3 regions of the Pseudomonas sp. LBUM1643 genome follow, and region 2 is predicted to be linked to each of the others. Evidence: riboswitches for the same ligand, from Rfam matches in the RefSeq annotation. Region 2 holds a riboswitch; each other region holds the start of a gene.

The links. Region 2 has a riboswitch for cobalamin ahead of cobO (cob(I)yrinic acid a,c-diamide adenosyltransferase). Riboswitches for the same ligand answer to the same signal wherever they lie in the genome.
Region 1: another riboswitch for cobalamin. It lies ahead of ACA063_RS16125 (CbtB domain-containing protein); the one in region 2 lies ahead of cobO (cob(I)yrinic acid a,c-diamide adenosyltransferase).
Region 3: another riboswitch for cobalamin. It lies ahead of ACA063_RS18895 (ABC transporter substrate-binding protein); the one in region 2 lies ahead of cobO (cob(I)yrinic acid a,c-diamide adenosyltransferase).

The regions. Positions count from the first base shown of each region.
Region 1 covers NZ_CP166813.1:3,606,246-3,609,515, reverse strand. The annotation lists gene cobM (precorrin-4 C(11)-methyltransferase) at 1-562, opposite strand, end outside; gene ACA063_RS16135 (cobalamin biosynthesis protein) at 644-1,057, opposite strand; gene ACA063_RS16130 (CbtA family protein) at 1,054-1,761, opposite strand; gene ACA063_RS16125 (CbtB domain-containing protein) at 1,773-1,964, opposite strand; cobalamin riboswitch at 2,085-2,311, opposite strand; cobalamin riboswitch at 2,508-2,722, shown strand; gene cobW (cobalamin biosynthesis protein CobW) at 2,823-3,270, shown strand, end outside.
Region 2 covers NZ_CP166813.1:1,814,651-1,817,920, forward strand. The annotation lists gene ACA063_RS08175 (PQQ-dependent sugar dehydrogenase) at 1-856, opposite strand, end outside; cobalamin riboswitch at 1,008-1,240, shown strand; gene cobO (cob(I)yrinic acid a,c-diamide adenosyltransferase) at 1,322-1,933, shown strand; gene ACA063_RS08185 (cobyrinic acid a,c-diamide synthase CobB) at 1,930-3,270, shown strand, end outside.
Region 3 covers NZ_CP166813.1:4,203,331-4,206,600, reverse strand. The annotation lists gene ACA063_RS18900 (FecCD family ABC transporter permease) at 1-398, opposite strand, end outside; gene ACA063_RS18895 (ABC transporter substrate-binding protein) at 395-1,408, opposite strand; cobalamin riboswitch at 1,553-1,747, opposite strand; gene ACA063_RS18890 (low affinity iron permease family protein) at 2,357-2,725, opposite strand; gene ACA063_RS18885 (hypothetical protein) at 2,952-3,270, shown strand, end outside.

The sequences.
Region 1 (3,270 bases), 1.8 Mb from region 2:
TCACCGCGATCGGGCAGTCGGCGCCGTAATGGGGAAGCAATTCGGCGAGGATTTTTTCAAGGTGATTGACCCCCAAATGGATCGCCATGGTCGCCTTGTGCTGCGCCAGGCTGGCGAGCTCTTCGCCAGCGGGCATTACGGTTTTGTCGGCATAACGGGTCAGAATCACGCTTTGGGAAATATCCGGCAGCGTCAGTTCAGCCCCCAACAGTGCAGCGCAAGCCGCGGTTGCGGTCACGCCGGGAATGATTTCAAACGGGATGTCGAGCTCACGCAAGTAGCGGATCTGTTCGCCAATCGCGCCGTACAGGCTCGGATCACCGGAATGCACCCGCGCCACATCCTTGCCTTCGCTGTGGGCGGTTTTGATCAATTCAATGATCTGCTCCAGATGCAGTTCGGCGCTGTTCACCACCGTTTCGGCGTGATGCCCCTCCAAGACTGCAGTGGGCACCAGAGATCCTGCATAGATGATTACAGGACAGCTGCGAATCAGCCGCTGGCCTTTGACGGTGATCAGTTCCGGGTCGCCGGGACCTGCGCCAATGAAGAAGACAGTCATCGTCGTATCCTGTGAAAAAAGGGGCGAGGCACACCTTCAGATGAAGATTGCTCATGATCGGGGTGGGGATTATTGAGGATTTTAAGCGGTGCACGCCAATGCGAGGGTGGCCTGAGCGTATTTTTGTCGCGAAATCAGCAGCTTTGCCGGTGCGTCAGCCAGCTGTTCGGCGAGGGCCAGTGCGGCGCTTTCGGCGATGCCATAGCAACCCGTGCGCTCAAAGGCGATGTCCGAATGATGGCTGAGTTGCTCTTGATAACCCGCCAACTGCTCGCTGCTGAAGTACATGATCGGTAATCCCAACTGTTTGGCGAGCTCGATCAGGCCAGGCTCGTCACGCTTCAGGTCGATGCTGGCAAGTGCCTTGATCTGGTGAAGTTCGATCTGATGCGCCTGAAGGGCCTGGTCGAGCAGTGCCTGCAACGTGCTGACCGGGCAGCCGCGTTGGCAGCCCAGGCCGACCACGAGCGTCGGCGCTGTGCTGGCATGGGTCATGCGCGGTATTGGCCTTCACCTTTGCGGCGGAACAACCAGGCGCTGATCAGGCCCAGGGCCAGCCAGAACGCGACGTTGGTCAACTGCGAAGCGATTTTGAATTGAGCTTCCAGCGCTTCCGGGGCGAGCATCGAGTGCACTTCCGGTTGCGGCGCGCCGATCACATGGGGAACGGCCAGGATCGCCACGCCCAGGACCTTCATCAGCCAGTGACGGCTGAACACGATCAGTGCGATCCCGACGGCGGTAGAGGCGGCGGTGCCGATCCACCAGATCTGGCGTTGCGCCAGGTCGGCAGCGGCAGTGCCTGGCAGTTCAGGCGGCAGGCCCAGGGTTGGCGCGAGGACGAACGTGGCGTAACCGGCCAGGCCCCACAGCAAGCCTTGCGCGGTGCTATTGGGCGCACGCAGGGTGTAGAGGCCAGCGAGCATCAAGGCGAAACCAACCGCTACAACCAGGTTGCCACCGGTGGTGGACAGCACGCGCTGCCAGCCGTCTTGCGGCTCCCAGGCTTCGGCATCGTGGGCATGAGCGGCCATGGCAGTGCCGGTATGCTCATGGATTTCTACCGCGACAGGCTCTGATTTTTCGTAGGTCTCGGCCTGCAAAATCAGCGGAGCGACCCAGAAGCTTTGCAGCAGGGTCAGCAGGAGGGCGGCCAGCAGCCCGGTGAAACCTGCGGTTTGCGCAATACGCTTGATCATGTCGGCAGGTCTCAATGGCACGGGAATGCGGAGCTGTGACGGGTATCGTGGGCGGCGTTGTGCACCGCTTCGATGTGGGAGAACCCGGCAAAGTACACAAGGCATGCGCCCAGGATCGACGCACACAAGGCGGCGGTCAGGCGTTGAGTCAGGGTCGTGGTGCTGCTGGCGGTGTTGCTGCCGGTGGTGCTGATGGTCGACATGGCGCTTCCCTCTGGTCTGTCAGCGGGTGAATAGAGCGCATGGAAGATCCCTGCGAATCGGGCACGCAGAGATGCAACAGCGCCCGCCCACCGCGGGTTTGTTATTCAGTGAAGGTGAAAAATCACTGTGTGTTGCGGGCCGGTCTCCGGGCTCACGAGGGGCTGGGGTTTGGCCTCAACCTGCAAGAATCACCTTCCCATGCCGAACTGCTGGCACAGTGGATTTGATTCTTCAATCGCTTACCGTTGCGGGGGCAGCACCGGACTGACATGGCCTTGAGTAAAGCACATGATTCACCGGTTTCCCGTTTCACCCTGTGAAGGGCACCCGTAACAAGGCGTGTAGGAGAGCATGGGCGGGGTTTGGCGTCAATTGGCAAGGGTTCTCGTTAGGGGCGAAGACTAATGGGCTCTATGTAGGAGCTGCCGAAGGCTGCGATCTTTTGATTTTGTTTTTAAAGCAAAGTCAAAAGATCGCAGCCTTCGGCAGCTCCTACAGGGGAGCGCGTGAAGCTCAACGATTGACCCGCCCCAAGACCATGCGTAGCCTTGCGCATTCGAGGTTCTTCGGTATTTGCCGAAGCTAAGAAGGGAACGCGGTTCAAGCCGCGGCTGCCCCCGCAACTGTGAACGGTGATGTTCGCTGCCACGCCACTGCAAACCCTGTCCAACGGGTTCGCGGGAAGGCGCAGCGAATGCCAGGCGAAACTGCCCGGCACGCCGTCAGCCAGGAGACCTGCCTCGAAACAGATTCTCACTACAACCGGGCGGGGTGATCCGGTGGCGAACTCTTCCGCGCGCGCACCTGTCGCAGCGATTGTCGTCCCGCATGCCCGCCACCTTGCCAAAGGGCATCCGATGAAAACACTGGCCAAACTCCCCGTCACCATCGTTACCGGCTTCCTCGGCTCGGGCAAGACCACCTTGCTGCGGCACATGCTCGACAACGCTCAGGGCCGGCGCATCGCCGTCATCGTCAACGAGTTTGGCGAGCTGGGCATCGACGGTGAAATCCTCAAGCAGTGCGCCATCGGCTGCACCGAAGAAGAAGCCAACGGCCGCGTCTATGAGCTGGCCAACGGTTGCCTGTGCTGCACCGTCCAGGAAGAATTTTTCCCGGTGATGCGCGAACTCGTTGCCCGTCGTGGCGACCTCGACCACATCCTTATCGAAACCTCCGGCCTCGCCTTGCCAAAACCACTGGTGCAAGCCTTCCAGTGGCCGGAAATCCGCAGTGCCTGCACCGTTGACGCGGTGATCACCGTGGTCGACAGCCCGGCCGTGGCGGCTGGCACCTTTGCTGCTT
Region 2 (3,270 bases):
CACTGCCGATTTCGTCACGTTCGTTGACAGCGGTCCATAACGCGCCGCTATCCGGCTCCCAGGCCATGCCGTTGGGATTGCGCAGGCCCGAAGCGAAAATTCGGTGATTGCCGGTCGCGCGATCCACTTCCCAAATGGCCGCGCGGCCTTCTTCCTTGTCCATTCCGTTTTCCGCGACGTTGCTGTTGGAGCCAACGGTGACGTAAAGCTTGTTGCCATCCTTGCTGGCGATAACGTTTTTGGTCCAGTGATGGTTCAGCGTACCACCCGGCAAGTCGACCACTTTGATCGGTTGCGATTTGATCGCCGTGTCACCGTCTGCATAGTGGAAACGCAACAAGCGGTCGGTGTCGGCGACATACAGATCATTGCCGACCAGGGTCATGCCGAAGGGCGAATTCAGGTTCTCCAGAAACACGGTGCGGGTTTCAGCAATGCCGTCGTGATCCTTGTCCCGCAGCAGCGTGATGCGATTTGGACTTGGGACGCCAGCCCCCGCGCGTCCCATGACGGTCTTCATGACCCAGCCTTTTATGCCTTTGCCATCATCGGGCTTTGGCGGTGCGTTGGTTTCCGCCACCAGCACATCACCATTGGGCAGCACGTAGAGCCAGCGTGGGTGATCGAGCCCTTCGGCAAATGCCGCCACCTGCGTGCCGGCCGCGGCTGTCGGTTTGGCACCGTCAGCCCAGCCGACGGCCGGGGCGATGTTCACCGTCGGTATCAGGGTCTTGTTCGGTTCTGGCAGCTTGGGTGACGGACCGGTGCCGTCGGAGACTTGCAGGCTGGAGGTTTCACCGCAGGCGACGAGACCTCCGGCGAGCGCGATGACGAGAACGAGCTGGGGTTTGCGCATGCTGATCTTCCCTTTAAATGCATTGACCTGATCAGTAGAGAAGCGCAAATGTGCGATGGTTCAACGGGGCACAATCAATCAAACGATCTGCGGCAGTTATTCGCGCAGACAAGTCCCGTCTTTAATTGACGCTCCACCCCCAACCCTCTAACCTTCGCGGCTTGTTTCAGGTGCTCTGTGACGTCGTCGACAGAGTGAAACAGGGAAGCCGGTGAGTGATCGCTTTGTTGCACGAAGCTTCGCGATCCCGGCGCTGCCCCCGCAACGGTAAATGAGTAAAAACTGCGCCTTGTGCCACTGTGTCGATTATCGGTATGGGAAGGCGCGCAGTTCGGCGTCAAGCCGCTCATGAGCCCGGAGACCGGCCTGATCCATCCAGCGGCATCACGGTGGGCGATGCCAGGCTTTTTGCCGTCTATTCTTGTGCCTGCCCGCCGTTATCCAGCCCCAACGGAGAGCTTCCCCATGACTGATACCCCTGATCGCGACGAACGCCACCTGGCGCGCATGTTGCGCAAAAAAGCCGTGATCGACGAACGCATCGCCAACTCCCCGAATGAATGCGGCCTGCTGCTGGTGCTCACCGGCAACGGCAAGGGCAAAAGCAGCTCGGCGTTCGGCATGCTTGCCCGGTCCATGGGGCATGGTATGCAGTGTGGTGTAGTGCAGTTCATCAAGGGGCGTAACAGCACCGGTGAAGAACTGTTCTTCCGCCGCTTTCCGGAGCAGGTGCGTTTTCATGTGATGGGCGAAGGTTTCACCTGGGAAACCCAGGACCGTCAGCGTGACATTGCTGCTGCCGAAGCGGCGTGGGCAGTTTCTCGTGAATTGTTGCGCGATCCGTCGATAGGTCTGGTGGTGCTGGACGAGTTGAACATCGCGCTCAAGCACGGCTATCTCGACCTCGATCAGGTACTCAGCGATTTGCAGGCCCGCCCGCCGATGCAGCACGTCGTGGTAACCGGGCGCGGCGCCAAACCGGAAATGATTGAACTGGCTGACACCGTGACCGAAATGGGCGTGATCAAGCATGCGTTCCAGGCCGGGATCAAAGCGCAAAAAGGCGTCGAATTGTGAATCAACCCCGTCATTGCCCCGCGGTACTCATCGCCGCGCCGGCCTCCGGTCAGGGCAAGACCACCGTCACCGCTGCGCTGGCCCGTTTGCATCGCAATCAGGGGCGCAAGGTCCGCGTATTCAAATGCGGTCCGGACTTTCTGGACCCGATGATTCTCGAGCGCGCCAGCGGTTCGCCGGTCTATCAACTGGACATGTGGATGGTTGGCGAGCAGGACAGCCGTCGGCTCCTGTGGGAAGCCGCGGGTGAGGCAGACCTGATCCTCATTGAAGGCGTCATGGGGCTGTTCGACGGCACACCGTCCAGTGCCGATCTGTCGCGGCATTTCGGTGTGCCGGTGCTGGCCGTGATCGACGGCACGGCCATGGCGCAGACCTTTGGTGCGCTGGCGTTGGGGTTGGCGCGGTATCAGCCAAACTTGCCGTTTGCCGGCGTATTGGCCAATCGGGTCGGTACCTTGCGCCATGCGCAGTTGCTCGAAGGCAGCCTGACGGAAGGGTTGCGTTGGTACGGCGCATTGTCCAGAGAAACCGGGATTCAATTGCCGAGCCGGCATCTCGGCCTGGTGCAAGCGAGTGAGTTGAACGACCTGGACCTGCGCCTCGATGCCGCAGCCGATGCACTGGCTGGCAGTTGCGAAGTTGCGTTGCCCCCGGCGGTGGAATTCGCCGCGCCGGATGTGATCGTCGCCGAGCCCTTGCTGGCGGGCGTGCGGATTGCCGTGGCCCGTGATGAAGCGTTCGCTTTCACCTATGGCGCGAGCCTGGATTTACTGAGGGCCATGGGTGCCGAGTTGCTGTTTTTCTCGCCGATCCGGGACGCCCATTTGCCCGACGCGGACAGCCTGTATCTGCCAGGCGGTTATCCCGAATTGCACCATGTAACACTGTCACAGAACACCTCGATGCTGAATGCGATTCGTGCTCACCATAGCGCTGGTAAACCACTGCTGGCCGAGTGTGGCGGCATGTTGTACCTGCTCGACTCATTGACCGATGTCGACGGCACGCGCGCGAAGCTGGTCGGCTTGTTGGCGGGAGATGCAGTGATGCAAAAGCGACTGGCGGCGCTGGCGTTGCAGGCGGTCGATTTGCCCGAAGGCTCACTGCGCGGGCATACCTATCACCACTCTTTGACCAGCACCGAGCTTCAACCGATCGCCCGTGGGCTGAGCCCGAACGGTGGGCGCGGGGCCGAGGCGGTTTATCGTGAGGGGCGGATGACGGCTTCTTACGTGCATTTTTACTTTCCGTCGAATCCGTCCGCGATTGCTGCACTGTTTGCGCCTGACCGTGAAGTAGCCATCGCTGGCAAGTCGAGTCGTCGCACCGCAGCT
Region 3 (3,270 bases), 2.4 Mb from region 2:
GCCGCGACGGCGCCGGCGAACGCCCCGGCGGACAACGAAACCGCGCCAGCCCCCACACCCAGCAACGCCACCAGCACGGCACCTGTGGACGCGCCGGCGGAGATGCCGAGCAGGTAAGGATCAGCCAACGGATTGCGCAACAACGACTGCAGGATCACCCCGCAAGTCGCCAGCCCGGCGCCACAGGCAGCGGCCACCAGGGCGCGGGTCAGGCGGTAGTTCCAGACGATGCCTTCGTCGATGGGATCAAGCACATGCCCGGCTGCCCACAGCTTGTTGGCCAACACCTGGAACACCACGCTCGGCTCGATCGGCGTTTCACCAATGGCCACGCCAGCGATCACTGCCAGCAGCAGTGTCGCGAGCGCCAGCAGCGTGCGAATCAGCGTCCTGGTCATTGCGGCAGGTCGTAGCCATTGATGGCGGTCGCCAGTGTTTCAAGGCCGTCGAACATTCTGACGCTGGCCTGCATCGCCATGGCGTCGAGGATAATGATCCGGTTGTTTTTCACCGCGTCCATGTTGCGCGTCACCGGGTCACTGCGCAGGAATTGCAGTTTCTTTTCATGATCGTCAGCAGGGAATCGCCGGCGGTCCATGCGCGCAATCACCAGGAACGTCGGGTTGGCCTTGGCGATGGTTTCCCAGCCCACTGTCGGCCATTCCTCGTTGGACTCAACGACGTTGCGCACGCCCAAGGTGTTGAGCATGAAATCCGGGATGCCCTTGTGGCCGGCGACGTACGGGTCGATGTCGAGGCTGGCGCTGGAGAACCAGAACAGCGCGCTGGTGTGCTTCAGGTCCTTGTTCTGCACCGTAGCCATCGACTTCGCCAGGCTGGCCTTGAGTTCGGCGTTCAACTGCTCGCCACGGGCCTGAACATCAAAGATCTGCGCCAATTGGCTGATGCTTTTGTAAATGCTGTCGATGCGAAACGCCTCCAGCCGCGTGCCATCGGCGCCGACCAGGTTGTCTTTGGCTTCGCAATCGGAGGGCATCAGGTAGGTCGGAATATTCAGCTCATGAAACTGCTCGCGAGTGCCCACTGCGCCTTGCGGACCGACCATCCATTCCAGCTCCACCGCCACCAGTTCAGGACGTTTGCCGATCACCGCTTCGAAACTCGGCTCGTTGTCGGCCAGGCGTTCGATCTTGTCGTTCTGGGTCTTGTACGTGGACAGGACATCGTTGAACCACAACGATGTGCCGACCAGCTTGTCGCTCAAGCCCATGGCATAGAGCATTTCAGTGCCGGCCTGGCCAATGGTCACGGCCCGGACAGGCGCGTGCTGGAACGTCAGCGTGCTACCGCAGTTTTCGACGGTGAGGGGATACTGTGTCGGGTTCGCCTGGGCGAGGGCGCAAAGACCCAGGCCCGAGAGGAGGGTGGCGAAGCGGGGCAGCAGCATGAGGCGATCTCCATTTGAACCGTACACGGAGCAGAGGTATACGGTCTGGAAACACATCATCGAACGCTGCGGCAAGGGCAGTGCAAGGCCGATCACCGAAGTGACGCACGCGACAAGGATGTCCTTCCCGGACACCCCGCCGGTTAGTGATTTGCTTGGCCGGCAGGTCTCCTGACTGATGCGTCATCGCCTGGTTCCGGCCTTCCCGGGGGTGATCCCAGTGGCGTTCGTGGAGCAGGCTCAGCATCTACAGTTGCGGGGGCAGTTCCGTTTGATGCTGTGTGAGCATCACGGATTCCCTATTAATCCCATGTGGAAACCGGCGGCGGCATGGTAGTCGATCAGACCGTCCGAGGGGAACCTGTCTAACCCCGATGCACCCAGATCTACTGTAGGAGCAAAGCTTGCTCGCGATGGCGTCCTGACAACCAAGCCACATCCCCCAGATGCACCCGGATTAACTGTAGGAGTGAGCCTGCTCGCGATGACGACCTGTCAGGCAACAAGTTTCTCCCATATGTACACCGATCAAACTGTGGGAGCTGGCTTGCCGGCGATGGCGGCCTGATCGGCGGTGGGATTGTTGTTGGTGTACATATCCGTTTCTGCGGTCATGGCTACTATTGGTTTCGCTTTTACAGCGAGTCACTTGGAAGAGCCCCAAGTAACCAAGGGCTCTTGCCCCTTTCGTGCGGTGCCTCGCTAAGGCTCGGCATACCCTCGCTCCGGTCCTGCTCCGTGGGCCCGCCGCGATCGGCCATCCATGGCCGTGCGCGGCTAACCCGGCATCCTTGCCGGGTTACCCACTGCGCAGAACCTGCGCTCGGCCTTACGAGGGGGCAAGAAGATCAAAAGCAAATCAAAAGCACATCAAAAGCAAATCAAGTGCAAATCAAAAGCGGACCGAACTGCGTTTTTTCCAGGTATTGGTTGCGTTCGCCGTAGGCTTCAATCACTCACCTTGATCGCCTCAACATCCCCCAAAGAGCTGTAATGCTTACGCAGCTTCCTCAGGTCCCGGCTCCCCATTTTGTCCAGTGACAAGGTAGCGTTCTGCGCTTCTTGGGTGGCTCGAATCAGCTCGTCGATTTTCAGATGCAAGATATCGTTGTCGCGGTTTTGGGTGTTCTGGATGAGGAAGACCATCAGGAACGTGATGATCGTGGTGGAGGTGTTGATGATCAGTTGCCACGTGTCGTTGTAGTGGAAATAGGGACCTGTGAGTGCCCATACGATGATCAGGACAATGGCGGTGAGGAAGGTTTTTGAGCTGCCGGCTCGATTGGAGAGTGCCTGGCAGAATTGTGAGAATTTCATGAGTACCTACTCTTGCGATGGTCAGTGATAGACCGCAGTGATTCTTTGAAATTCTTTTTCATTCTCTTTCATCAGCGAGCATTTTCCTCCCGTGTATCCGAGGGTTCACGTCGCTCATCATTTTGTTGGAACTCCTTTCAACGTCGCTCCGTCATCTGAACTGAGGGGGGCTGCGAGCGCTCGTGGCGTACCCGATAACGCTTTTTTTTGAACAGCGAGGGACGTCATGAATAGTTCAGACAGCAGGACTGACGGTCAGACCGATCGTCAGGACTCCGGAAGACCGGAAGCCGATTTTCAACATTTGAAGGAGGGCGTTACCGAGGCCCTTGGTGATGCGCGGCAGCAAGCGGATGCGCAGTTCGGGCAGTACCGTGACACAGCAGCAGACCAGATCGAGGCACTGGCCCAGGGGGCGAAATCTTTTGTCTCCGAGATAGAAAGCAAGGACACGCTCGGTATGTCCGACTACCTGGCCGATATGGCCGAGTCCATGAGCGGGCTGGCCGGCAATCTGCGTGGCAAAAGTGCCGAACAGCTGCTGC